2 regions of the Rummeliibacillus sp. NPDC094406 genome follow, and region 1 is predicted to be linked to the other one. Evidence: riboswitches for the same ligand, from Rfam matches in the RefSeq annotation. Region 1 holds a riboswitch; the other holds the start of a gene.

Region 1 (15,079 bases):
AATCCAAAGTTGGAAAGAAGAAGAACAGGCGATTGAAGAATTAGAAAAAATTAGCTTTATTTCACGTATTGAAGGACTTGTCAAAATTCAACGTATCATGTTAGATGAGAATAATCGAGCCTATTTTCAAAATCAAGCTTCTTTAAATGGAAAATTAAAATGGTTTTCTATTGTTTTCCATGATGCAGAGCTTACTGAAGGTATTGAGCTTCATAATTATGGAGAAGAAGTTTACTTCAACCAAGTAACAAAGGAAGAAGCAGAGCCCATTGTCGAGATGTTTGAACAATTGAAATGTAAAGTTGAATTTCTTCCTGATGATACGGATTAAATATGCTCCATTGTGCTCGTCATAAAATGATGTAATTGCAGAGAAGATTTAAAATGCTGAGAACGCAAATACAATTTAAAAAGTCGCAAGTAAAAGTAATGTATTCGTAAGTAAAAGTATCAAAATTGCAAGTAAACTCCTGATATTCGCAAGTAAGATCCACCAACACCCGTAAATATGTGGATGCCAAAACTAAAACCCCGAGCAGCTCGATCAAAACTGCTCGGGGTTTATCCGATATGGATTACTTATAGGTTCAAAACTAATTAAGCGATTGGTGCACCTTTTTTAGCGAAATCTTCGGAAACAACACCGAATTTTTTGAAGTTTTCATGGAACATACCAGCTAATTCAGTTGCTTTTTTGTCATAAGCTTCTTTATTAGCCCATACGTTACGTGGATTTAAAAGTTCTGTTGGAACACCTTCAATTGCAGTTGGCATTGCAAAACCGAAGATTGGATCTTTTTCAGTGAATACATCGTTTAGTTTGCCATCGATTGCAGCGCGTACCATTGTACGAGTGTAAGAAAGTTTCATACGGATACCTTCACCGTAGCTACCACCAGTCCATCCAGTGTTTACTAAGAATACATTTACTTGGTGTTCGTCAATTTTCTTACCTAACATTTCTGCATAAACTGTTGCGTGTAATGGGAAGAATGGAGCACCGAAGCAAGTAGAGAATACTGGTTCTGGTTCTACAACACCACGTTCTGTACCAGGAGTTTTAGAAGTAAAGCCTGATAAGAAGTGATACATTGCTTGTTCTTTTGTTAATTTACTGATTGGAGGTAAAACACCAAAAGCATCAGCTGTTAAGAAAATGACTGTTTTTGGGTGACCTGCAACAGATGGATCAACAATATTTTCGATATTTTGGATTGGGTACGCAACACGAGTGTTTTGTGTTAAAGTTACATCATCGTAATCAGGAATACGAGTTTCAGGATCTACGACTACGTTTTCTAAAACTGTACCGAAATTAATTGCGTTATAAATTTCTGGTTCTTTTTCAGCGGAAAGGTTGATTGTTTTAGCGTAGCAACCACCTTCAATGTTAAATACACCGTTATCTGACCAGCCGTGTTCGTCATCACCGATTAATTTACGATTACCATCAGCAGATAAAGTTGTTTTACCAGTACCTGATAAGCCGAAGAATAGGGCAACGTCACCTTCTTCTCCAACGTTTGCTGAACAGTGCATTGGAAGAATGTCTTGTTGTGGTAATAGGTAGTTCATGATACCGAAGATAGATTTTTTCATTTCACCAGCGTATTCTGTTCCACCAATTAAGATGATACGTTTTTCAATTGATACAATGATGAATGTTTCTGAAGATGTACCATCAACTTCAGGATCTGCTTTAAATGTTGGAGCAGATACGATTGTGAAGTCAGCATCATGTATTGTATTAAGTTCCTCTTCAGTAGGGCGGATGAATAGCTGATGAGCAAATAGGTTATGCCAAGCGTATTCATTGACAACTCGGATTGCCAAGCGTGATTCAGGATCTGCGCCTGCAAAACCTTTAAAAACAAAAACTTCTTCTTTTTGTTTTAAATAGTTAACAACTTTGTTATATAATGAATCGAATACTTCTGAAGAAATTGGTTGGTTAATTTTACCCCAATCAATTTTATCTTGAGTTGAAGCTTCTTCTACCATATATTTATCTTTAGGAGAACGTCCTGTATATTTACCTGTTACTGCACGAACAGCGCCATCAACTGTTAAGATTGCTTCACCACGTGAAGTTGCTTTCTCCACTAATTGTGGGACTGAAAGTTGTTCCAAAATATTTTGACCTTGTAATAAATCCTTCAGTTCATTCGCAATTTCTATTGAATTCATCTTTGTTCGTACCATCCTTTTTATATTATTCCCGTGTTGTGGGTTTTTAATTTTCATTTCGAGAATTAGTATAACACATTCAGATTAATAGTCTATACTAATAGCTAATTAATTTTTAAAATTTATCTTTTTTTAATATGAATATAAAATAGTTTGACTTTCAAATCAATATCACTTACTATATGCATTAGAACGGATACTCTTATCCCGAGCTGGTGGAGGGTCAGGCCCTATGAAACCCGGCAACCTGCATTATCTTTCACGTGATGCGTTGGTGCTAATCTGATGCAAGGATGATTCCTTGAACGATAAGAGTGAAAGGTGCTTACGAAACATACCCTTTCCTCATTGGTTTACGATGAGTGAGAGGTTTTTTTTTTCAAAAAATAGAAGCAAATCTGATTTGTTTCATTATTATATGTGATTTGTAGAATTCTATTTATATTATGTAATGGCACTTTCTATATCCTCGTGTTAAAAAGCAGCTTTTTAGCTGGCTTGGCGTTTAGCTTAATAGTTTAAACGGACATGGGTAATGAGTACCGTATCTTTTTTCGAGAGGATCTCGTTGATAATAGGAGGAAACCAAATGACAAACAAAAGATTATTTACTTCAGAAAGCGTAACAGAAGGACATCCGGATAAAATCTGTGACCAAATTTCAGATGCAATTTTAGATGCAATTATTGCAAAAGATCCAAACGCACGAGTAGCTTGTGAAACAACAGTTACAACAGGGCTTGTACTTGTAGCAGGTGAAATTACAACATCTACTTATGTAGATATTAAAGGAATCGTACGTGATACTGTTACAGAAATTGGCTATACTCGCGGTAAATATGGTTTCGATGCTGAAAACTTAGCTGTACTTGTTGCGATTGGCGAACAATCACCTGATATCGCTCTTGGTGTTGACCAAGCTTTAGAAGCTCGTGAAGGCTCTATGACAGATGCAGATATTGAAGCGATTGGTGCAGGGGACCAAGGTTTAATGTTTGGTTACGCTTGTAACGAAACACCTGAATTAATGCCACTTCCAATTAGCCTTGCGCACAAATTAGCACGCCGCTTAACAGAAGTTCGTAAATCAGGCCAATTAAATTACTTACGCCCTGATGGTAAAACACAAGTAACAATTGAGTATGATGAAAACAACCATCCAGTACGTGTAGATACGATCGTTATTTCAACTCAACATGATGAAGAAGTGACGTTAGAACAAATCAAAAAAGATTTAAAAGCAGAAGTAATCGCAAAAGTTGTACCAGCTGAATTACTTGACGAAAGCACTAAATACTTCATTAATCCAACAGGCCGTTTCGTAATTGGTGGACCTAAAGGAGATGCAGGCCTTACAGGACGTAAGATTATCGTTGATACTTACGGTGGTTATGCTCGTCATGGTGGTGGTGCATTCTCAGGTAAAGACGCTACAAAAGTTGACCGTTCTGGTGCATATGCAGCTCGTTATGTTGCGAAGAATATCGTGGCAGCAGGTCTTGCAGAGCGTGCAGAAGTTCAACTTGCATATGCTATTGGCGTTGCACAACCTGTATCCATCGCAGTCGATACATTCGGCACAGGCATTGTAAAAGAAAGTGACTTAGTAGAAGCGATTCGTGAATTCTTCGACTTACGTCCAGCAGGTATTATTAAAATGCTTGATCTTCGTCGCCCTATTTACAAGCAAACTGCTGCATACGGACATTTTGGCCGCACAGATTTGAATGTTCCATGGGAAATTACTGATAAGGCAGAAGCTCTAAAAGCTAAATTTGCAGTAAAAGCTTAGTCGATTAATCACGCAAATCAATAAGTATAAAAAGGTCGTTCACTTTAATAGTGAGACGACCTTTTTAGTTTGTCTTAATTTCTAATAAAAAAACTGTTTTTCAAAAATAATTGGCAGCAGTTTTTTAGGTTATCCTAAGTCATTCTATTTTTATATGGTCGATTGTTTAATATTAAATTAGTTTTTAGACACTCTAACAAATATGAATTAGGGGAATGCTTTTTATTTATTTTTATTATTAATTTTATTAACCACTTTAATGGCTTCATTAATAGTTGCTACATTAAAAATTTGGATATTTGTATTAATCTCTTTTTGAATTTTAGCCGCTTCCTTTGCATTTTCACTTGGAACAATCATAAATGGAATACCTGATAGACTAGCAATTTGAATTTTCTCTTTTAAGGCTCCAATTGATAATATATCGCCCTTTTTGTCAATACCTCCAGTTATAGCAATTGGTAGTGTATTTTGCAAATTGCCTTTTATAATGATTCCTGATAATACTAGTGCTAACCCTGCACTATTTCCATCTATGTGATTTCTATTTAGAAATGTATCAATTTTTTTATCTTCAATTTTCAAATTATATCTTACGCTTTCTTTCATTTGTTCTACATCATCCTTTTTTAGATGAAACCATTCTAATAATTGACGATTTTTAGATTCGTAACGTAGTTGATTTGTTCCTTCAATTATATTAAGCGCATTTATATTTTGCTTATCTAAATGTTCTGTAACAGCTAATTTATTTTCCATAAACTTAAAATTCACTTGCTTTACTCCTAATAAATAGATATTTGAACCTTCAAAAATTTGTTCAGGCGGTTGATAAAGAAGAGCGACATGTGAAGTTGAATCATATAATATAAGGGGAAGTTCATAACAAAATAAAAGAAATGTTATACAAAAAATAGGATTGATTTTTCGTATGTATTGACTTTTTCTTTTGATAAGACGAGTTACTACTAAAAAAATTAAGAAGAAAAATAAAATAAAAATGAAAGTGAAACCACTGATTTTATCTTGAAGATATAACAGTAAGATTAAAAGGTAAGTGTAGAATCCAATATCTATAGGCGAGTTTTCATTTGTATTAGTAATATTATGGTATTAAATACTATATTATACTATTATGTTGATTAGTAGAAAAATAAGTGTTAGTCTAATATAAATCAGCATATATTCTGAGATGAAAGGATAGATAACCCTGAAATCAAATGAATTTTTCTTTTTAACGTGGGCAGCCTTTATAACGGGTTTTGCTTTTGTTCTTATTGCTATTTGGAACACAGATTGGATGCTTGTTGAACGAGGATATTACACGATTGTGTTAGGGTGGATTACTTTCTCCGCTTTTTCACTTGTTAAAACAATACGAGATAAAAAAGAGAATATAAGAGTTTCAAAAGAGTATTTGGGTCTTTGTTGGTTATCAACGATTGCGTCTTTTGGTATTGGCATGATTAGTATTTGGAATACCGAGTGGCCGTTAGTTGAAAAGGGTTATTATTGGTTGGGGATTATTTTCGTAATGTATACTTCATTTGCTCTGTCAAAGGAAATTCGCGATAGACAAAATTTTACTGATAAACAAAATGAAAGACTTCAATTCCGTGATGAATTTCAAGAACTCCAAGATGATTTCCCTGAGTCCAAGGCTGATTAAAAATCTTTTACTTGATAGACAATCAAAAGAAATTGCAATAGAGAGAAGTCACTATGATGTAATTTTTGTTGAAGTGGAATCAGCGAAAATTCTTTTTGCTCCAGGAGCAAAAAGAATTTTCTGCGACGAGTAATCGCAGGAGCAATCTTTACTTGCGGGAAAGCGAGCCAGAAAGACCCCGCAGCGAGATTTTCTCTGCAACGAAGCTCATCGGTTCGCCCGCGGAAAGCGAAGCTGATTCCAATTCATTTTATAGCGGATATAGTAGTTTTGAATAATGAATTAACGAAAATAAGAGCCTTGTTGAAAATTTAACAAAGCTCTTTTTATTTTTAGTTCAATCTTTTTCTTAAGGCATAATAGCTTCGTCTTTGGGATTATGCTTTTTCAATAAAATGACGAATAAGCTACCTAATGCACAAAATGCGCCTGACAGCATAAAGGCCCATGTATAAGAATCGAAAATATTATAGATTAAGCCACCGCCGTAAGCTGCCACTGCTGCACCCACCTGATGAAATGCTACCATCCAGCCATACATCATAGCACTTTTCTGTATACCGAATTCTCGTCTAGCAAGCCCGATCGTAGGAGGTACAGTAGCAATCCAATCGAGCCCATAAAAAACTGAGAAAATTATAAGTAGAGTAATAGAACCATTATTCAATGCAACTGGCAAAAATAATAAAGATAATCCGCGAAGTCCATAATAGAAAAATAATAACCATCGATTATCGATTTTATCACTTAGCCAACCAGATAAAGTTGTACCAACTAAATCAAATATTCCCATAAAACTAAGCATGGATGCGGCAAGTACCATTGGAATACCAAAACTCATACAATAACCAACAAAGTGAGTTCCTATTAATCCTGTAGTAGACAATCCGCATATAAAAAAACTACCAGCTAACAGCCAAAAAGCTTTACTCTTACACCCTTCAATTAATGAATCCCAAACAATTTTAAAAGGATTTTCTATAGACTTTTCAGTAGAAAATGTAGATGGCTCTTGTCCTGTTAATCCGAGAGCAGTTGTACCAATTTGTTTAGGGAAATCCTTCATAAATAGGAAAATAAGAATCAGCATGATGATGCTCAATCCAAAGATCAAGGCAATTGCATGATGCCAGCTATAGTTTTCTATTAATGTAGCAAGTACAGGTAGTAGGATAAGCTGTCCAGTTGCAGTTGCGGCAGTTAATATTCCTACAGCTAAACCACGGTGCTTTACAAACCATCGATTAGCTATTTGTGTACTGAGTACAGTTAAAAAAAGACTAGAACCAATTCCGATTATGACTCCCCATATTAGAACGAGTTGCCATTCTTGAGTCATCACAAATGTTAAGCCTAACCCGAATGATAAAAGAAGCATAGATGCTAACATGACATTTTTTAGTCCGAATCTTTCGACAAATGCAGCCATAAAAGGACCTGAAAATCCATATAAAAATAAACCAATTGCAAAAGCAAATGAAATAACTGGCCGGCTCCAGTTAAACTCAGTTTCAAATGGCTCTATAAAAACGCCAGAAGAGGATCGTATAATACCTGCAACAATAATGGAAAAGAATGTTATAACCAAAATAATCCAACTATAATGAATCTTTTTCATATAAGCATCTCCGTTTTATAAAGTTTAATATGTAATTGATAAAGCATAAAAAGAATCAAATCAGCTTATTTTTAAAAAGGCTCGGAATGGGAAATTCCGAGCCCTAAATTAAAAGCGAAGAACGATTGTTCAAATAGCGTCTGCAGATGGATAAAATAGATAGATAGTTTACAAACAATCTTCCTTACTTTTACAAAACCAAATCATAAAAATTATCGTGGTAATGGACTATTTTGAACAGATTTATAAAATTGCCCTTTTTCATAATATTCATGGATAATGCGGTTCATTTCTTTTTTATCGTCCTCATTTAGTTCTCGAACTACCTTTGCAGGTCGGCCAAACGCAAGTGTGTTTGGTGGGATTTTCTTTCCTTGTGTTACTAGGCTACCAGCACCGATAAATGCACCTTCACCAATTTCAGCACCATCTAAAACGATGGAAGCCATACCGATTAGTGCACCTTTTTTAACATGGCAGCTATGAAGGGTAACTTGATGACCAACCGTTACTTCATCTTCTAAAATAAGTGGAGCAGTAGGGCTTTGATGTAAACAACATAAATCTTGAACATTTACTTTTCGACCGATAATTGTAGGTGAAACATCACCACGAATAACGGTATTATAAAAAATAGACGAATCTGGACCTATTGTCACGTCACCTGTAATAACAACGTTGTCACCAATAAATACAGATGGGTCAATAGATGGTTTTTTATCTTTAAATGGATAAATCATCGAAAATACGCCTCATTTCAAGCTAAGATTATAATATTATCGTAACAAACCAATGAGTTAATTGGAACAGAAATTCATATAATGCGTTAAAATATAGACAGGAAAGAATGAGGAGAGAGTTATTATGTGGAAATGGGAAGCAGAAGGTCAGGCTAAAGCAGTTGTGGTATTTATACATAGTGCATATGAACATCATCGTCGTTATGCTTGGTTAATCGAAAAATTAAGAATGTCTGGAATGCACGTAATTACAGGAGATTTACCTGGGCATGGGGAAGAAAGCAGAGGTAAAAAGGCACATGATGAAGATTTCAGAGATTATGGGAAATTTATCCGCCAAATGATGCAAATAGCTTTAAACTATAATTTACCGATATTCATCATTGGTCATGGACTAGGTGCAGCCCTTGCAATTCAAATCGAACAAAAATATAAATACGAATGTGCAGGTTTGATCTTGACATCGCCATGGTTGCATTTGATTCATCAACCTTCAAAATTATCCAATGCTCTTACCGGATTAAGCAAGTTGACTGGAAATATGAAGATTCATCACGATGTAACGGTAAAACAATTAACACGAAGTTATGATTTTTATAAAGAAGAAAAAGATGATTTTTATTATAATTCCGTCATTACTGTAAATTGGTATCGAGAGCTTCATCAATTTATGAAGGCTGTTTCTACAATGCAAGAAGGATTTCCAGATATCCCTGTATTGTTAATGAATGGGGGAAATGATAAAATCGTTTCCCAAACTCATAGCAAAAAATGGCTTGTACAACAAAATATATCGGAGATGCAATATAAAGAATGGAATGTATGCTATCACGATCTTTACCAAGAACCAGAGCGTGATGAAATTTATCAGTATATGGAATCTTTTATCTTTAATGCATTACGAAATATTGGATATATTATATAAAATAAGAAAAAAGTACAAAAAGGTTATGATAAGCGATAATTTGCTTAGCATAACCTTTTTGTCTTTTGGGATAGTAGAAACATACTTTCCTTAAGTCTTACAAAACAAGTTAAGTGAATAAAAACAACATTATTATTCATTATATTGTTTAATTTTTCATCTTTGTATTCGTTGAAACAGGATGAATTTTCCTGCTAATATGTTGTCGCCAGTGGACAAAAATTGAAATTATGAACTTTTAAAATAAAAGATTCTATTGAAATGCCCATTTAAAGCTAATTGAATTAATTTAATAATTTAATGTTCAATCAAAAACACGAACATATTACTTTTAGTTGAACTCTGTTTAGCTTCATATCCTATGAGTAATTCTAATGATTGAAGACGGAGTGTTTTATAGAAAAGTAGTATAATAAAGACTTAGACTGAACGGAGTGAGGAGGTTGGTCATTTACTTGCGGAAAGCGTCCGTCTGAACGAAAAAATAAAAAACTTATCATTAGTTAAAATTAATTATAGAACGTTCGTGTTTTTTGCTTTGTGAAGAATTCGTGAAATTAATTTATTTTAATAATATAAAAATTATAAAAAACGTCACATTGTCCTTGTGGAGAGTACATATTGTGACGATTTTATGTCAATTTCGTTTGTAAACGATTACAATGGGTGCATAATATAAGTGTTTTATTTTAAAATAAAAATCAATGATATATAATTGACGAATAATATTTTGCAAGAATATTTAAATAATATGATTATATTTTGTCAAAATTCAACATGATGGGAGACAACAAGATGAAAACCATAATTGATGCTGTTTACAACTTTTTATGGGGACCGTGGATGATTTATGGGATTTTACTAGTTGGATTAGTATTTACTATCTTAACTAAGGGTGTACAAGTTAGATTCTTAAAAGACATGTTCGGTCAAATTTTCCATGGTAAAAAATCTGATGCAGGCGTTTCTTCATTCCAAGCCATGTCGATGGCGCTATCTGGTCGTATTGGTACAGGTAATATTGCTGGTACAGCTACAGCAATTGCTTTCGGGGGTCCTGGTGCTATATTCTGGATGTGGGTGACAGCTTTCATCGGTGCAGCAACAGCTTATGTAGAGTCAACACTTGCTCAAATTTATAAAGAAGAAAAGAATGGACAGTATAGAGGTGGTCCCGCGTACTACATTCATCATTTTACTGGTAAAAGATGGTTAGGTATGGTTTTTGCCATTGCGGCATTAATCGCAATGTCAGTTCTTCAACCGACTGTACAATCAAATGCAATTGCTGATGCGATGAAAACAGCATTTAATATTCCACACTGGGTATCAGGTTTAGTTGTTTGTCTAATCTTAGGGACAATTATTGTTGGTGGTGTTAAACGTATTGCTAGCGCAGCGTCTGTCATCGTACCTTTTATGGCAATAGGATATATTTTAGTGGCAGCAATTATTATTATTATTAATATTGATCAAGTACCTGCAATATTTGGCCTGATTTTCCGCAGTGCATTTGGTGCAGAGCAAATATTTAGTGGTATTTTGGGTGCAGCGATTGCATGGGGAGTTAAACGTGGTATATATGCAAATGAGGCAGGACAAGGAACAGGTCCTCACTCATCTGCAGCTGCAGAAGTATCTCATCCTGTAAAACAAGGTTTAGTACAAGCTGCTTCTGTCTATTTAGATACATTCCTAGTTTGTACAGCTACAGCATTCATGATTTTGTTTACAGGTATGTACAATGTACAATTAGATAATGGAAAAGGTGAATTTTTAGTAGAAAATATACCGGGTATTGATGCAGGTACAGCTTACACACAGGCAGCTGTAGATGCAGCATTTCCAATCGGTGGTTTTGGAGCAGCTTTTGTTGCCATTGCATTATTTTTCTTCGCATTTACGACAACAATGGCGTATTACTATATTGCTGAAACAAATGTTTCTTATATCTTTGATGGAAAAAAACAAAAAATTGGAATCCGTTTCGTTCAAATATTAATTATTTTAGCAACATATTTCGGTGCAGTAAAAACATCTGAATCTGCATGGACTCTTGGTGATATCGGTCTTGGTATAATGGTTTGGGTAAATGTCATATCCCTAGTATTCTTAGTAAAACCGACGCTTATTGCACTTAAGGATTATGAACAACAGAAAAAAGCTGGTAAAGATCCAGAGTTTGATCCTGTGAAACTTGGTATTAAAAATGCTACTTTTTGGGAAGAACGACTTAAAAAATAATGTTTAGATAAAAGGTGTCTGCAGTTCAATTGCAGACACCTTTTCTACTTTGATTGAGACAGAAAATACAAAAAAACCTCTTGGAAATTACAACGATGAATTTTCTAAGTTTCCTCCATCTTTATAGACACTCTTCAATGCTGCTTCCTCTGCGGATATTCTCACAAACATCATAACCATATTTAAAATAGTAAATAGAACCGCAGTATAATATGCTTGGAAAATTAATGGGATAACTGCAATCTCTAATGCGACAATCAAATAATTGGGGTGGGGTAGCCATTTATAGGGCCCTTTCTTTACTAAGTTTGCATCCGGCAACACAATAATTTTCGTATTCCAAAAATGTCCTAATGACTTGATAGCCCACACTCTACCTACTTGTAGTAGCAAAAAGGATGCGAGTAACAAAATCCATAATGGATTAAGGGATGCATTTTTTACGTAGTGTTCAATGAATAGACTGCACAAGAATGATACATGCAGTAAGACAATAAATGGATAATGTGATTGCCCGAATTCAATAGCTCCACGTTCTTTCATATAATGCTCATTCGCTTTAGCAATACGTAACTCTACGATTCTTTGAAGACAGATGATTGCAAACACAATGAAAAATAAAATGTTCGTCACTCCCATTTTAGTAAGACTAGTTCACCGCTAAATCCAGGACCGAGTGAAGCCATAATTCCAAGTTCACCAATTGCGGGTTGCTGCTCCATAACATGTTTTAAAACAAATAGCACTGTAGGCGAGGACATATTGCCATGCTGTTGTAAGATGAAAGAACTTGCTGCTAATAATTCTTTTGGAAGCTCCAAAGCTGTTTCGTATGCGGCGAGCACTTTTTTACCTCCAGGATGAGCGATGAATTGGCTGATATTTTGTAATGATTGTCCATTTTTCTGAAGAAAACTTTTTACAAAAGGTGTAAGCCATTTTTCAATAATCATAGGAATGCTTTTAGCGAAAATTACGTGTAGGCCGTTATCTTCAACACGCCATCCCATAACATCTTCTGAATTTGATAGTAGTCTAGAAGCGGTGTTTTTAATAGAAGGTAATGCTTTTCCACTAGATAATTTTACTTGATCGCCGCATACCAAAGCACAAGCAACACCATCTCCGAATAATGAGGTTCCAATTAGGTTGCTTTTATTTAAATCCTCTGGTTGAAATGTTAGGCTGCATAATTCAAGACAGATGACTAATACCAACGCTTCAGGGTGTGCTAAACAATAATCATTTGCACGACTTATTCCTGAAGCGCCACCACCACAGCCAAGTCCCCATATAGGAATACGTACGACATCTTCAGAAAATGATAGTTGGTTCATTAATCGTGCTTCGATGCTAGGTGTTGATATCCCTGTAGTCGATACGAAAATAAGCGCATTAATATCTTTAACATCAATAGAAGATTCAGCTAAGCAATCTTGAATTACGCGAGCGCCATAATCTGTTGCCAATTCAATATATAGATCATTTCTTTCAGAGAAAGAATGATCCTCTTTATACCACTCTATTGGCATAGCGAGCTGCCGATTATGGATTTCTGCATTCTGAAATACTTTTAAATAACGTTCAAGTCTTTCCATTCTACCAGCGAAAAGTTGATGTATAAATTCTTCTGCCTTCTCTTGGGGAATTTGATGTGGAGGAGAGTATGTACTGACAGCATGAATCTTTGGCATATTGGATTTAAGCTCCTTTGTATAATAAGATGTTATTAGTCTATACAATTACGGGTTCATATATGCCGGAAAAAGTAGAGTTAGAGGTTTGTGCATACAATAGAAAATTTAAAGGTTGAAATAGTGCTAGAGGAACACGGAGGCTACATCCTTTTTTATGTATTAGTTTTGGTTTACCAGATTTATTATTAGGATTACTAAGCAAGTTATGCAGAATGTTCTCTTAAGTAAGGGACGTTTAAACTAAAGATGAAAAATAATGATTATTACATGAAATGACACCTTAAACCAATAATTTAAGGTGTCATACAATAAATATTATAGATTCTTCATTTTTTCAAGTGCAATGATAAAAGGGGGATCATTTTTTTGATTGATAAATTCGTATCGTAGTACATGAACTTTTTTCTGAGGTAAATTGCTGACGTATTCAATAACTTGATCACGTTCCGTTTTACCCCCGTCATGTCCGTAATAAACAACTAATACAATCATGCCGCCTACTTTTAAAAGACTTAACAAATTTTCGATGGCTTTTAAAGTAGTGCTAGGTTTTGTAATGATTTCATGCTCGCTACCTGGTAAATAACCTAAGTTGAAAATAGCAGCACTAATCGATTCTTTTACATATTGGGCAACGTTTTCGTGACCATCTAAAATTACTGAAACACGGCTAGCTAATCCTTCTTCGTCTAAACGACTCTTCGTGGAATCCACAGCTTGCTGTTGGACATCAAATGCATATACATGACCATGTTCACCAACTAATTGAGCAAGAAAGGCTGTATCATAGCCGTTACCAGCAGTAGCATCTACGACTACATCATCAGCTTCAACAGTATCTTGTAATAGGAATTGTGCGTATTGTAAGACGCGTTGTAGTTTCATCGTGACTTCACTTCATCGGCTTTGTAGAACTTACCTTGCCAGCTTCCACGGCGTTCAAGCTCAGCATCGATGCCATTTAAAACTTCCCATTTGTTGACTGACCACATTGGTCCAATCATTAAGTCAATTGGGCCATCACCAGTAATTCGTTGCACGACCACTTCTGGTGGAATCACTTCTAATTGGTCGGCTACTAAATTGATATAGGCATCTTTGTCCATTAATTCAAGCTTCCCTTTTTCGTATTGCTTAACGAGTGGTGTGCCTTTTAATAAATGTAGTAAGTGGATTTTAATGGCTTGGACATCTAATTTTGCCACTTCTCGTGCTGTTTCCATCATCATATCGTAGTCTTCTAGAGGTAAACCATTGATAATATGGGTGCAGACGCGAATGCCATGTTTACGAAGTTTTTCTAACCCTTCTACATAAGTAGCGTAATCATGAGCACGATTGATCAAATTGGCTGTACGTTCATGAACTGTTTGTAATCCAAGTTCCACCCATAAATACGTACGTTCATTTAATTCAGCTAAATAGTCTACAACATCATCTGGTAAACAATCTGGTCGGGTAGCAATACTTAGACCCATTACACCCTCGCAAGCAAGTGCCGCTTCAAATTTTTCTTTTAAAACAGGGAGAGGTGCATGCGTATTTGTATAAGCTTGGAAGTATGCCATTGTTTTGCCGTCTTTCCATTTATGTTGCATTTTTTCTTTGATTTTTTCGAATTGAACAGGGATTGGGTCTACGCGATCTCCTGCGAAGTCGCCTGATCCAGCGGCGCTACAGAAAGTGCAACCACCAAAAGCAACAGTGCCATCACGGTTTGGACAATCAAAACCTGCATCTAAGGCAACTTTATAGACCTTGCAACCAAATTCATCTCGTAAGTAACGGTTCCATGTATAATAACGTTTCCCATCAGAAGGAAAGGGGAATTCATTGTTTTTAATTTCAGTCATAGTTTCACTCCTCAAGTTCTTATTCTATCACGGACTTGTAGAAGTGGACGAATACTTTATCTGTTACAGAAAGAAAGTTAGAAATTTGTTGTAGATGGTTGTAGTTTTACAAAAGGTTGATACGATTGCTTAGATATTCGAATTAAATGGAGGACTTAGTAATGCCCAGAAGTGTCTGGTTATTAATTATTGGGATGCTTGTCAATACGGTAGGTAATTCATTTTTATGGCTCCTTATCCTCCCTTCGGTCCGGTACCACAAATTTAGATTGACAACCGCCTCATGTCTCTCTTCTTATTTTGAGGAACTATCACAAAAAGTCGGTCAAAATAAAAAAGAGACGGTTGGAAATC
Region 2 (15,079 bases), on a different contig from region 1:
ACTTACACGCTTCACTCCATATAACTTGATTGCGAAAAAGCGTCAAGCATCTGTAAAACTTATTGCTTCAGAAAAATATACTGTCTAATGAATAAAATTTGAATAAAAAAGAGATATCCGGTCATTATAAATAGTGATCGGATTTCTTGCGTGTAAACGGAAGACTCTCTACAATTGAGTGAGAAAGAAATCCAGTTTAAAAGGAGCTTTTAGATGACGATTAAAATAATTCAATATCCAAAATGCACGACTTGTAGAAAAGCACAAGCTTGGCTAAAAGAAAATGACGTTGAATTCACTCTACAGCATATTGTAGAAGAAACCCCAACAAAAGAAGAACTGGCAAACTATTGGAAAATGAGTGGTTTACCATTAAAAAAATTCTTTAATACATCAGGGATGAAGTACCGTGAACTGCAATTAAAAGATCGCCTAAATGAAATGTCTGATGATGAACAGTTAGATTTACTTGCTTCAGATGGCATGTTAATAAAAAGACCGATTGTCACAGATGGTCAAAAAATAACATTGGGATTTAAAGAAAATGAATTTGAAAATACGTGGAAATAAGAGAATTGAATGACTTGTTTTTATATTAAGAATATGTCAAAATTGAAGTGTATATTAATACATATTTGGAGGGTTAATTGATGAGCATACCAGCAGAATTACGTTACTCAGAAGAACACGAATGGGTTAAAACAGAAGATGGCAAAGTACGCATTGGTATTACAGAATTTGCACAATCTGAACTTGGTGATATCGTATTCGTTGAACTACCTCAAGTAGGAGACGAATTAGTAGCAGATGAGCCATTTGGTAGTGTTGAATCTGTAAAAACAGTTTCAGAACTTTATGCACCAATTTCAGGTAAAGTTGTGGAAATCAACGAAGAATTAGAAGACAGCCCAGAATTCGTTAACGAATCTCCATATGAGAAAGCTTGGATGGTCGTTCTTGAACCTACTGATGCTTCTCAAATCGAAAAATTACTTACAGCTGAAAAATACGCAGAACTAATCGAAGAATAACGATACTAGTAAAAGCGCCACACTTTTGTGTTGGCGTTTTTATGTATATATGCCTTGATTTGGATAAAGTGAAACTTCCATCAGTGGGGGTATTACTGCCCGTTAATTCGGGATTAACTGTAAGGAGGAATCGGCATGTCTGACAAAGTGCTCATTGTTGAAGGCAGGCAAGATAAATTGCAAATCCAACCCCTATTAGCAGAAAATATTCCAATCCTTTGTACGAATGGGACAATTAGTGCGAGTAAATTAGAAGAGCTGATTTACCCCTACGAAGAATATGATTTATATGCATTTTTTGACGAAGATTATTCGGGTGACTGTTTACGTGCTTTAATGAAAAAAGAATATCCAGAAGCGTGTCATTTACGTACGCTTTCTTTATATAAGCAAGTAGAGGCCACGCCTAGAAAATATTTGGCTAGAATATTATTAGCTGCAGATTTCAAGATTCATCCAGTGTATCTTATAGAATAGGAATGACAATTTATGCAAGAATGGACAATAGAACAATGGGAGAATATGAAGGAAAGTGAGCAATTATGCGCATTTTATTTATACACCCCAATGTGTGGTACATGTATGGTCGCCTCCAAAATGATGGAAGTGGTGGATCAGACATTACCGGATATTCCAATGGGAAAAGCTAACTTAAATTATGTTGAACAAATAGCATATGATTACAAAATTGAAAGCGTCCCATGTTTACTGATTGCTGAAGACGGAAAAATTCGAGATAAGATTTATGCATTTCAATCCGTTTCTTATTTATTCGAAAAATTTCATAAAAAGGATTGACGATACTCACATAGAGTGGTAAAGTATCAAACATAAATTAAATAAATATTTAAGTCGCTCTTATTTAGAGAGGTGGAGGGAAGTGCCCTATGAAGCCCGGCAACCGTCACAGTGTGTGACACGGTGCCAATTCACGCAAAGTTTAACTTTGGAAGATGAGAGAACGGTTTTCGTATATTGTACGGTAGACCCTTCTGCGAATCTTGCAGAAGGGTCTTTTGTTCGTTGCAGGCAATTATGGTTGATTAGTAGTGGTGTGAAAATAGGCTCTACCCAATTTGTTGGGGTGTTCTCACAATTTAGCAAAATGCATGAATTTTAATAATAAAATTTTTTTATGCAAATTTGTTGAAGTGGAATCAGTGAAGACTCCTGCGGGAAAGCGAGCCAGGGAGACCCCACAGCGAGATTGTCTCTGCGACGAAGCTAGCGAAGCGATGCAGGAGCACAAGCGAGGAGGCTCGCCGGTTCGCCCACGGAAAGCGAAGCTGATTCCACTTCATGTTATAGCATATTTGTACTATAAAAAGTTGACATAGAATTTAATATAGAAGGTGGTTTTGACAATGATTCAACTAGAAAATGTAGTAAAGAAATACAAGACCGCTAATGGATCTCTAACTGCAGTTAATGATGTTAATTTATCAATAAATGATGGCGAGATTTTTGGCATTATCGGTTATAGTGGCGCAGGTAAAAGTACTATGATCCGTTTACTAAATGGTTTAGAAAAACCTTCATCAGGTACGGTTACAGTAAATGGACAGAATATTTCAGCGATTAAGGGAAAAAGCTTAAGAAATGCTCGTCATAAGATCAGTATGATATTCCAACACTTCAACTTATTATGGTCGAGAACGGTTGAGGAGAATATCGCTTTTCCACTAGAAATTGCAGGTATTAGTAAAGCAGAAAGAGAAAAGCGAGTGCTTGAATTAATAGAGTTAGTTGGTTTGAGAGGACGAGAAAAAGCGTATCCTTCACAACTTTCAGGCGGTCAAAAACAACGAGTAGGGATTGCTCGTGCATTAGCGAATAACCCAGAAGTGTTACTTTGTGATGAAGCGACTTCAGCGCTTGATCCCGAAACAACGGATGCCATTTTAGATTTACTTGTTAGTATCAATGAAAAACTTGGACTAACAATCGTTTTAATTACCCATGAAATGCATGTAATTCGCAAAATTTGTCACCGCGTTGCAGTGATGGAATCTGGGAAAATAGTAGAACAAGGTAATGTTTTAGAAGTTTTCCAATCTCCTAAAGCAGATGTTACGAAGAAATTCGTTTCTCAAGTGACAGAAACAGCGGGTCATAAGGAGTCGATTTCTCAGATGATTGACAATTATCCAAATGATCAACTAATTAAATTATTCTTTGTCGGTTCAAAAACAGAACAACCTGTCATTTCGCATCTCATTCGACAGTTTGGTGTAGATATTAATATCGTTCACGGGAATATCTCCCCTACAAAAAGCGGTCCATACGGTACATTAATTGTTCGAATTAAAGGAAGCGATGAAAATGTTGCAAAGGCTGTGCAATTTTTAGATGAGCAAGGTATTAAAACGGAGGTGATCAAGAATGCTTAATGATCTCTTTCCGAATGTAGATTGGGAACTAATGTGGGAAGCAACCAGAGAAACAATCTATATGACAACTGTTTCAACAGCTCTTACATTTATCATTGGATTATTACTAGGAATCTTGTTATTCCTTACAAGTCCAACACAACTTTGGGCCAATAAACTTGTTAACTTATTAACAGGCTCCGTTGTGAATATTTTCCGATCAATTCCATTTATCATTTTAGTTATTCTTTTAATTCCATTTACAGAATTTTTGTTAGGTTCTATTCGTGGGGCAAACGCAGCATTGCCAGCATTAATAATCGGTGCTGCTCCATTCTATGCTCGAATGGTTCTGATTGCTTTACGCGAAATTGATAAAGGTGTTATTGAAGCGGCACGTTCTATGGGTGCTAAAACTTGGACAATCATTTGGAAGGTTTTAATTCCAGAGTCATTACCAGCGTTAATTTCAGGTATTACCGTAACAGCTGTAGCATTAGTCGGTTACACGGCTATGGCGGGTGTAATTGGTGCAGGTGGTTTAGGGAATTTAGCGTTCATGGATGGCTTCCAACGAAGTCGTAACGATGTAACATTTGTCGCAACAGTATTAGTGTTAGTTATTGTATTTATCATTCAATTTATCGGAGACTTCATATCAGCGAAAACCGATAAACGATAATTTGGTGTATACGTTTTAACGTTCACATAAAGAAAAGAAAAGGGGCAAAAGACATGAAGAAACTTGTAGCAGGAATTCTAACAGCATCACTAGCATTTAGCTTAGCAGCTTGCGGAACTGGTGATAAATCAACTTCAAATGGTGATTCAAAAGAAACAAAATTAGTAGTAGGTGCTTCTAATGTACCGCACGCAGAAATCTTAGAAAAAGCAAAACCAATTCTAGAAAAAGAAGGCGTCGATTTAGAAATCGAAAAATACCAAGATTATATATTACCAAACAAAGACCTTGAAGCGGACCGTTTAGATGCAAACTTTTTCCAACATAAACCATATCTAGAACAACAAATTAAAGACAATGGCTATGACTTCGTTAGTGCAGGTGGAGTCCATATCGAACCAATCGGTATCTACTCTAAAAAATATAAATCTCTAGATAAACTTCCAGATGGAGCAACAATCCTAATTAGTAACTCTGTATCAGACCAAGGACGTATTCTTACATTGTTAGAAGCGAAAGGCTTAATCACATTGAAAAAAGGTGTGGATAAAGCAGCTGCTGAAGTTAAAGATATCGACAAAAATCCTAAACACTTAAAAATCGATGCAAAAACTACACCAGAAATGTTAGTACAAATGTATGAACACAAAGAAGGAGATGCAGTTGTTATCAACTCTAACTTCGCGATTGATGCAGGCCTAACACCAACAAAAGATGCAATTGCTCTTGAAGATAGCAATTCTCCTTATGTAAATGTCGTTGCAGTTAAAAAAGAAAACAAAGATAACAAAGCTGTGAAAAAATTAGTTGATGTACTACACTCTAAAGAAATTCAAGATTTCATCAACAAAGAATGGAAAGGTTCAGTCGTTCCAGTATCAAAATAATTGATAATTATAAACAAAAGACGTTAGAGCGGAAATTTGCTCTAACGTCTTTTTCTGTGAATAAAGTGGAGGTGAATGCCCCGAATCGGATTTATTTAAATTGAGTTAATCTAGAAAAGAAACTACTAACAAAATCCAAGAAAATTTGTTCAGAAGGGGATAGTTCGCGATTAATCGGATAAATAATACCCACGTTACGTGTTAACGGCGGTTCGATTAATGTTAACTTTGATGTACGACGTGGTGTGGCATCATAGAATGCACTTTCTGGTAAAAGACTAACCCCTATACCCGCTGCTACTAAACCTTTTAGAGCATCCATATCTTCTCCTTCTGAGCTGATTTTTGGTGTAAAGCCAACAGATTTACAAGCTTCTACCGCAACTTTGTTTAAAATGAAACCTTCTGGAAACAATACGAAGCCTTCGTTACGCAACTCAGTTAACTGGATTTCATCTCTGTCTGCAAATGGGTGAGTAGCTGGTACAAGTGCCGCGATATTTTCTGTAAAAAGAACTTTCGTATTAATGTAATCATTTTTTTTAGGAACAGGGCCTAAGAATGCTAAATTCAATTCACGTTCTTTGACGGCATTAATGAGATAACGATAGGAACCTTGTCGTAAATGAAAAGAAACATTAGGGTGTTCTTTTTTAAATGCTGAAATGACAGTAGGTAATAGAAAATTTGCAAGACTTGTTGGAAACCCGATTTTAATTGTTCCTTTTTCAGGATCCAAATATTCATCAACTTGTTTTTTTGCAAAATCAATTGCTTGTAACGCAGCAATTGTATATTCAAGGAAATTCTTACCAATCGGTGTCAGTTTTACGTTCCGTCCGACCCTTTCAAATAATTCAATGCCTAATTCTTCCTCTAAATTGGCAATTTGACGGCTTATTGCTGATTGTGCTACATGCAAATTTTCCGCAGCATCAGATATATGCTCTCTCTCTGCAACAGCAACAAAGTACCGCAGTTGTCGTAATTCCACGTCATGTCATCTCCCACTTATCTAATTTATAGATTAATACTATCCAAATTATATATTGTTAATATCAATTTGGAAATCTAAAATATATTTAAGTCATTTTTTATTTAATAAGGAGGGAATCATATGACATTTCACCAAATTCCAACAGCGCAAGGTTTATACTCTCCACAATTAGAACACGATGCATGCGGTATCGGTCTTTACGCACAATTGCAGGGTAAAGCAACACATGACATCGTGATGAAAGGCTTGGAAATGTTATGTAGATTAGATCATAGAGCTGGTCGCGGAAGTGATGGTAAAACTGGAGATGGATCAGGATTAATGGTCCAAATTCCAGATGCTTTTTTCCGTGACGTTTGCATAAATTGGACATTACCTGCTGTAGGGCAATATGGAGTAGGGATGTTATTTTTCGACAGAGATGATCAAGTACAACAGAAAATTGAAAATAAACTAAACGATTTCATCGCAGCAGAAGGTCAAGAATTACTTGGCTGGCGTACTGTACCGACTAATCCTGAGCCTTTAAGCGACATTGCGAAGGAAACTGCACCAGTTGTTCGTCAAGTGTTTATCAAGGCTGTGAATACAAATGATTCTCTTGCTTTTGAAAGAAAACTGTATCTGATTCGTAAACAAACAGAATTATGGGCAAAAAATAATGACAAAGACTTTTACTGTGCAAGCATGTCAAGTCGAACAATGGTGTTTAAGGGGTTATTGGCACCAGAAGAAGTGGTTGAGTTTTATCTAGATTTACAAGATGAGCGATTCACTTCTGCTTTTTCGATGGTACACTCACGTTACAGTACAAATACATTTCCATCTTGGGAACGTGCACATCCGAATCGTTATATTATTCATAATGGTGAGATTAATACATTACGAGGTAATATTAACTGGATGAAAGCACGTGAGCAACAATTTATCTCTGAGGCCTTTGGGGAAGACCTAGATAAAGTGTTGCCAATTGTAGACCAAAATGGTAGTGATTCATCAATGTTAGATAATGCGTTTGAATTTTTCGTATTAGCGGGTCGTACACCTGCACAAACAGCAATGATGATGATTCCAGAGCCATGGACAGAGAATCCACATATTTCGGATGAGAAAAAGGCGTTTTATCAATACCAAAGCTGTTTAATGGAACCTTGGGATGGGCCAACAGCTATTTGCTTCACAGATGGCAAACAAATTGGTGCGATATTAGATCGTAATGGTTTACGACCTGCACGCTATTATGTCACAAAGGATGATTACATTATCTTCTCTTCAGAAGTTGGTGTAGTTGATATAGAGGAAGAGAATATTGTTTACAAAGAACGACTAAGTCCGGGGAAAATGTTGCTTGTTGATTTAGAACAAGGACGGATTATTTCAGATGATGAATTAAAATCTGAAATGGCACAGGCAAAACCTTATGCTGGGTGGTTAGAAGAAAACCTAGTTGTAGTTGAGCCTTCAGAAGAACAACCAGAAGCTGTAGATAACTTACTATTCAGACAAAAGGTGTTCGGTTATACACATGAGGATGTACAAAAATATATTGTACCAATGGTGGCAGGAGGAAAAGACCCGCTTGGCTCAATGGGGAATGATGCGCCACTTGCAGTCTTATCTGATCAGCCACAATCGTTATTTAATTACTTCAAACAATTATTTGCACAGGTAACGAATCCACCAATTGATTCGATTCGTGAGCATATTGTGACTTCAACGATGACTTTTCTTGGGGCAGAAGGGGACTTACTACATCCAAGCGAAGAAAATTGTCATCGAATCTTTTTGGAAACACCTGTGTTGACGAATAGTCAATTCCAAAAGCTAAAAACACAGAATCAATTCGGTATGGCAGTTATAGACCTCGTGATGTCAGAAGATTTGGAAAAAGATTTAGCTAGAATCGCGAAAGAAGTGGATGAAGCAATTGCAAAAGGGGTTCAATTGCTAGTTTTATCAGATAAAGCTTTAAGTGTTAATACGCCAATGATTCCAATTTTACTTGCGGCGAGTAGCGTTCATCAACATCTTGTTCAAACGGGTCAACGTACTAAGGCGAGTATCATTGTTGAAACTGGAGAAACAAGAGAAGTACATCACTTTGCGGCATTAATTGGTTTTGGCGTTGATGCGATTTATCCATATTTAGCATTTGCCACATTGGCGAAAGCAATTGAAGATGGACATATCAACTATAGCTATGAAGAAGCTGTCAAACGTTATGTAAAGGCAACATCAGAGGGCGTTGTAAAAGTAATGTCCAAAATGGGGATTTCAACAGTCCAAAGTTATCGTGGAGCTCAAATCTTCGAAGCAGTTGGTATTAGTAAAGAAGTTATTGAAAAGTACTTTACAGGAACTGAATCTAAACTAGGCGGTATCGACTTACTAACGATTGCAAAAGAAGCTTTGAAAAAGCATGACGAAGCTGTTATATCGATTGATCGTGTATTACCAGCAGGTAGTAGCTTCCAGTGGCGTAGCAAAGGTGAACATCATGCGTTCAATCCAAAAACAATCCACACATTGCAACAAGCAACACGTAATGGAGACTTTGGTTTGTATCATCAATACGCTGAAATGGCAAATGAAGAACAAATTGGTTTCTTAAGAAATCTATTAACCTTTAAAAAGTCTGAACATACGATTCCTTTAGAAGAAGTAGAATCAGTAGAATCTATCGTCAATCGCTTTAAAACTGGTGCTATGTCTTTTGGCTCAATCAGTCAGGAAGCACATGAAACACTAGCAATTGCGATGAATAGAATTGGTGGTAAAAGTAATAGTGGTGAAGGTGGAGAACATCCAAGTCGCTATGTAATTGACGAAAATGGCGATAATCGCAGAAGTTCAATTAAGCAAATTGCTTCTGGTCGATTTGGTGTGAATAGCCACTATTTAGTCAATGCAGATGAGTTACAAATTAAAATGGCACAAGGAGCAAAACCGGGTGAAGGTGGTCAACTCCCAGGTAACAAGGTTTATCCTTGGGTTGCTGATGTTCGTGGTTCAACAACGGGTGTTGGTCTAATTTCACCACCACCACATCATGATATTTACTCAATTGAAGACATGGCTGAATTAATTCATGATTTAAAAAATGCCAATCGAGATGCAAGAATCAGCGTTAAACTTGTTTCGAAATCAGGAGTAGGTACAATTGCAGCTGGTGTAGCGAAAGGTGCAGCTGATGTCATTGTGATTAGTGGTTATGACGGTGGTACTGGTGCTTCTCCAAAAACAAGTATTAAGCACACAGGTCTTCCTTGGGAATTAGGATTATCTGAAGCTCATCAAACATTGATGCTAAATGGGCTTCGTGATCGTGTAACACTTGAAACGGATGGTAAATTAATGACAGGGAAAGACGTTGTCATGGCAGCGCTATTTGGTGCAGAAGAATTCGGCTTTGCAACTGCTCCGTTAATCGTACTTGGCTGTGTTATGATGAGAGCTTGCCATTTAGATACTTGTCCAGTTGGTATTGCTACACAAAACCCTGAACTTCGAAAAAAATTCATAGGTACAGCTGATCATGTTGTAAACTTCATGATGTTTGTAGCAGAAGAAGTACGTGAATATATGGCGCTACTTGGCTTTAGAACATTCGAAGAAATGGTTGGACGAACGGATGTATTAGAAGTAAGTAATCGTGCGAAAAAACATTGGAAAGCTGGTCAATTGGATTTAACAGCGATTTTACATCAAGTTGAAGGGCCAAGAACAAAACAAGCTGAACAAAATCACAAACTTGATCAGTCACTTGATTTACGTGAGCTCCTTGGCAAAGCAGAAGAAGCAATTGTTGAGGAAAAGCCAATTTCACTACACTATCCAATCAAAAATACTGACCGCGTTGTTGGTACAATTGTTGGAAGTGAAATTTCGAAACGTTATGGAGCTAGAGGACTTGCCGACGATACCATTACACTTAACTTTACGGGTTCTGCCGGTCAAAGCTTTGGAGCATTTATCCCAAGAGGAATGTTAATGCATGTTGACGGAGATGCAAATGATTACTTCGGAAAAGGTTTATCGGGCGGTAAAGTCGTTGTTAGCTCACCATTACGTGGAAAAGCAGAAACGAATGTTATTGCTGGGAATGTGTGCTTATATGGTGCAACAAGTGGTGAAGCTTACATTAATGGGCGTGCTGGAGAACGTTTTGCAGTTCGTAATAGTGGTGCAAATGTAGTAGTTGAAGGTATCGGAGATCATGGCTGTGAATATATGACAGGTGGCCGTGTTGTTATCTTAGGTGATGTAGGTAAAAACTTTGGAGCTGGTATGTCAGGCGGTATTGCTTATGTATTACCAGAAAATATTCAAGAATTTAAAGCAAAATGTAACCCAGAAATGATTGGTTTCGAAGGTGTTCATTCTAAAGAGGATGAGGCAATTGTTCACCAAATCCTAGAACAACATGTTCACTACACAGAAAGTACAAAAGCGAAACAAATTTTAAATAGCTGGTCACAATATGTAGGCCGCTTTATTAAAGTAGTTCCTACAGATTATAAAAAAATGTTAGACCGTATTAATGAATTTGAAGCACAAGGATTATCAGAAGACCAAGCAACGATGAAAGCATTTTTAGCAAATTCTCCTAAAAAGGATTTAGTGCTTTCCAATAAGTAAAGGAGGGGTTCTAGATGGGGAAACCTACTGGATTTATGGAATATAGTCGAGAAAAAGGGAAGGAACAGCCACCACTAGAGCGTATAAAAAATTGGAAAGAATATGCTTCGCGTTTGACAGATGAAGCTCTTCAAATCCAAGGTGCTCGTTGTATGGATTGTGGTACACCGTTTTGCCATATGGGAATGGAGATTCGTGGTTCTGCTGCGGGTTGCCCGATTCATAATGTAATTCCTGAATGGAATGATTTAGTCTACCATGGGAAATGGAAAGAAGCTCTTGATCGTCTTCTTTTAACAAATAACTTCCCGGAATTTACAGGAAGAGTTTGTCCTGCACCGTGTGAAGGCTCCTGTACTTTAGCTATTTCTGATCCTGCAGTTGCAATTAAAAGTATTGAGCGTGCAATTATTGATAAAGGATTTGAAAATGGCTGGGTTACACCTCGTATTCCAGCACACCGAACAGGAAAAAAAGTAGCTGTGGTTGGTTCTGGTCCTGCAGGTTTAGCAGCAGCAGACCAACTTAATCAGCAAGGACATTCCGTAACAGTCTACGAAAGATCAGACCGCGCTGGTGGTTTACTCACTTACGGGATTCCGAATATGAAATTAGAAAAAGAAGTTGTAGCAAGACGTGTACAATTACTATCAGATGAAGGTATTCACTTTGTCTTAAATACAGAAATCGGTAAAGACGTAACAGCGGATGAATTGAAAGCACAATTTGATGCAGTCATTCTTTGCACAGGAGCTACAAAACAACGCCACCTTCGTATGGAAGGGAGTGAGTCAAAAGGTGTTGTTCTTGCAATGGATTATTTAACTTCTACAACTAAAAGTTTACTAGATTCTAATTTTGAAGATGGTCAATTCTTGGATATGAAAGGCAAGAATGTCATTGTCATTGGTGGCGGTGATACAGGTGCTGACTGCGTGGCAACGGCTATTCGACAAAATTGTAAAACGGTCTTCCAATTTGGGAAGCATCCACAACTGCCTGAAAATCGTGCAACTGATAATCCTTGGCCAACAAACCCAAATGTTTATAAATTGGATTATGCTTATGCAGAAGCTGATGCAAAATATGGCCGTGATCCGCGTGAATATTGTATTCAAACAAAGAAAATCGTTGCAGATAGCTATGGAAAAGTGAAAGAATTGCACACAATTCAAATGGAAAAAATCATTAGCGATGAAGGCTATGTATACTTTAATGAACTACCTGGCACTGAAAAAGTTTGGCCAGCAGATTATGTCTTTGTCGCAATTGGTTTTGAAGGTACAGAGCATGGAGTTGCTGAACAATTTGGAGTTCAAATCACAAATAATAAAATTAAAGCCAATGGAAAAACATATTCAACAAATGTAGAAGGTGTTTTTGCAGCAGGTGACGCGAGACGTGGTCAAAGTTTAATTGTATGGGCTATTAACGAAGGTAGAAATGTAGCAGAAAGCGTGAACGCTTATCTTCTTACACAAGCAATAGCACAATAGTATTATATAGGAAGAAAAGCTATCTCCTGTTTAAAATTCATCCTTTAATAAGGATATTTTAAATAGAATGGAGATAGCTTTTTCTTTTGCAAGGCGCTATAAAATAGGATTGTTGATTTTTGAAAAGAAGTGGGTAAAAACCGCGAGACTCCTTGTGATGCAATTTTTGTTGAAGTGGAATCAGCGAAGACTCCTGCGGGAAAGCGAGCCAGAGAGACCCCGCAGCGTAGCGAGGAGGCTCGTCGGTTCGCCCGCGGAAAGCGGAGCTGATTCCACTTCATGTTTAGCGGATGTGTACTATAAAAATTACGGGTAAAATCATTTTTCAGTGCCCTCGAACGAAGTGAGTAAGAAGGCTTTCTTGCTGTCCTCAGGTGAGAACGGTTCCACCTAACCCCATTTATAAACGAAATCTTTCAAAAAGCTTTTTCGCTTTTTGAAGAAATCTATTAATATCTAGGTTCTAAACGATGAAATATGAAACACTATGTATAATTTTGATTCTTAGCGATCCCTTTGTCTAAAGACTAAATAAGAATATTACATCGTATTGATAATAAAGATATGTTAATTTACAAAGAAATTTAGTTATTACGTCAGCCGTAGTGAAATCCATTCTCAATTACGAGCCTTTTATTGAAAATCAATCCATTTTCAATTAACATTGGAAATAGCGAGTCTAATAGGTTTCAGAATAGATATATACCAACATTCTAAGATTAAATTGAGAAACATTTTCAAATGATTTGCAAAGGACTTTTTTTTGAGCTAAAATTAGAATGATATTAAATTAGAAATGGGTAAGCATTCATTTCATTGAAATTAAATGGAGGTAATAGAATGTCAACATTAGTCATTAAAGATCTTCACGTCGCTATCGACGGAAAAGAGATTTTAAAGGGTGTTAACTTATCACTCAATACAAACGAAATTCATGCAATCATGGGACCAAATGGTACTGGTAAATCTACTTTAGCTTCAGCTATCATGGGTCACCCAAAATATGAAGTTACTTCAGGTTCTATCACTTTAGATGGTGAAGATGTACTTGAAATGGAAGTAGATGAACGTGCTAAAGCTGGATTATTCCTAGCAATGCAGTATCCATCAGAAATTACTGGTGTTACAAATGCAGATTTCTTACGTTCAGCTATTAATGCTCGTCGCGGAGAAGGTAACGAGGTTTCTCTTATGAAATTCATCCGTGAATTAGATCAAAAAATGGATTTCTTGGAAATGCCAGAAGAAATGGGTCAACGTTACTTAAACGAAGGATTTTCTGGTGGTGAAAAGAAACGTAACGAAATACTTCAATTAATGATGTTAAAACCTAAATTTGCGATCTTAGATGAAATTGACTCTGGTCTTGATATCGATGCACTTAAAGTCGTATCAAAAGGGATCAATGCTATGCGTGGTGAAGGCTTTGGTTGCCTAATGATCACTCACTACCAACGTTTACTAAACTACATCACTCCTGATCATATTCATATTATGATGCAAGGTAAAGTCGTTCGTTCTGGTGGTGCCGAATTGGCAGAAAAACTTGAAGCTGAAGGCTACGATTGGATTAAAAAAGAATTAGGTATCGAAGACGAAGAAACAACAGGACAAGAAGCATAATAAGGAGGACGAGCAAACATGACGGTTGAAACAAAATTATCAGTAACCGCTCAGGATGTACGCTCTTTCTCTGAAGCTAACAATGAACCTAGCTGGTTGACTGAGCTTCGTGAACGTGCATTAGCGGACGTAGAAACGCTACCAATGGTAAAACCAGATAAAACAAATGTTGATAAATGGAATTTCACAGAATTTCCTACACACTCAGTTGAAAGTACAACATTCGCTTCTCTAGAAGAACTTCCAGAAGAAGTAAAAGCGATTGTCAATACTGAAGGTCAACAAAATGTTTATATTCAACACAACAACACCCCAGCTTTTTTACAACTTTCTGAAGAATTAGCTTCACAAGGTGTCATCATGACTGATATTTTAACTGCAGCACGTGAACATAGCGAACTAGTTCAGAAATATTTTATGACTGAAGGCGTAAAAATAGACCAACATAAACTAACAGCTTTACATGCAGCATTAGTAAATGGCGGTGTGTTTGTATACATTCCTAAAAACGTTATTGTAGAAGAACCAATTCAAGCTGTCTTCTTACATGACAATGCAGATGCTTCATTATACAACCACGTATTAGTTGTTGCAGATACAAACAGTTCAGTCACATACGTAGAAAACTATCTTTCTACTGTTGAAGAAGCAAAAGGACAAGCTAATATTATTGCAGAAGTAATCGTTAATGATAATGCTCAAGTCACATTTGGAGCTGTTGATGTTCTTGCAAAAGGTTTCACTACTTATGTAAATCGTCGTGGTATTTTACACCGTGATGCAAAAGTTGAGTGGGCTCTTGGTTTGATGAATGATAGCGATACAATTTCAGAAAATATCACATACTTAAAAGGCGATGGCTCTTATGCAGATGCAAAATCTGTGGTAGTAGGTCGTGGAGAACAAAGTCAAAACTTCACAACTGAAGTTAGACACTGGGGTAAAGCTTCAAATGGGTATATTCTAACTCATGCTGTTATGAAAGATTCCTCTCGTGCTATTTTCAATGGTATTGGTAAAATTGAACACGGTGCTACAAAAGCTGATGCTGTACAAGAATCACGTGTTCTTATGTTAAGCAAAGATGCTCGTGGTGATGCCAACCCAATTCTATTAATTGATGAAGATGATGTAACAGCAGGACATGCTGCTTCTGTAGGACGCGTTGATTCAGTTCAATTGTATTATTTAATGAGTCGCGGTATTTCTAAAGCAGAAGCAGAACGTTTAGTAATCCATGGATTCCTTGCACCAGTTGTTACTAAATTACCTATCGAAGGTGTTAGAAAACAACTGACGGAGGTCATTGAAAGGAAAGTTCGCTAATGATAAAAACAGATATTAGAAGCTATTTCC

Evidence for each region. Region 1 has a riboswitch for S-adenosylmethionine ahead of metK (methionine adenosyltransferase). Riboswitches for the same ligand answer to the same signal wherever they lie in the genome.
Region 2: another riboswitch for S-adenosylmethionine. It lies ahead of ACIQ4I_RS15555 (methionine ABC transporter ATP-binding protein); the one in region 1 lies ahead of metK (methionine adenosyltransferase).

The regions. Positions count from the first base shown of each region.
Region 1 is NZ_JBIWGZ010000003.1:603,986-619,064, reverse strand. Features, by position in the region: gene ACIQ4I_RS11340 (hypothetical protein) at 1-331, shown strand, start outside; gene pckA (phosphoenolpyruvate carboxykinase (ATP)) at 598-2,187, opposite strand; SAM riboswitch class I at 2,387-2,502, shown strand; gene metK (methionine adenosyltransferase) at 2,777-3,979, shown strand; gene ACIQ4I_RS11325 (S16 family serine protease) at 4,202-4,753, opposite strand; gene ACIQ4I_RS11320 (YiaA/YiaB family inner membrane protein) at 5,184-5,648, shown strand; gene ACIQ4I_RS11315 (MFS transporter) at 5,998-7,266, opposite strand; gene ACIQ4I_RS11310 (gamma carbonic anhydrase) at 7,479-8,006, opposite strand; gene ACIQ4I_RS11305 (alpha/beta hydrolase) at 8,131-8,931, shown strand; gene ACIQ4I_RS11300 (alanine/glycine:cation symporter family protein) at 9,727-11,175, shown strand; gene ACIQ4I_RS11295 (isoprenylcysteine carboxyl methyltransferase family protein) at 11,263-11,814, opposite strand; gene ACIQ4I_RS11290 (type III polyketide synthase) at 11,805-12,869, opposite strand; gene mnmM (tRNA 5-(aminomethyl)-2-thiouridylate-methyltransferase MnmM) at 13,188-13,757, opposite strand; gene mnmL (tRNA modification radical SAM protein MnmL/YtqA) at 13,754-14,725, opposite strand.
Region 2 is NZ_JBIWGZ010000006.1:54,192-69,270, reverse strand. Features, by position in the region: gene ACIQ4I_RS15580 (acyl-CoA dehydrogenase family protein) at 1-88, shown strand, start outside; gene ACIQ4I_RS15575 (arsenate reductase family protein) at 214-570, shown strand; gene gcvH (glycine cleavage system protein GcvH) at 651-1,031, shown strand; gene ACIQ4I_RS15565 (toprim domain-containing protein) at 1,167-1,508, shown strand; gene ACIQ4I_RS15560 (thioredoxin family protein) at 1,521-1,829, shown strand; SAM riboswitch class I at 1,887-1,991, shown strand; gene ACIQ4I_RS15555 (methionine ABC transporter ATP-binding protein) at 2,396-3,421, shown strand; gene ACIQ4I_RS15550 (methionine ABC transporter permease) at 3,414-4,082, shown strand; gene ACIQ4I_RS15545 (MetQ/NlpA family ABC transporter substrate-binding protein) at 4,136-4,969, shown strand; gene gltC (glutamate biosynthesis transcriptional regulator GltC) at 5,061-5,963, opposite strand; gene gltB (glutamate synthase large subunit) at 6,087-10,604, shown strand; gene ACIQ4I_RS15530 (glutamate synthase subunit beta) at 10,619-12,100, shown strand; gene sufC (Fe-S cluster assembly ATPase SufC) at 12,941-13,723, shown strand; gene sufD (Fe-S cluster assembly protein SufD) at 13,742-15,049, shown strand; gene ACIQ4I_RS15515 (cysteine desulfurase) at 15,049-15,079, shown strand, end outside.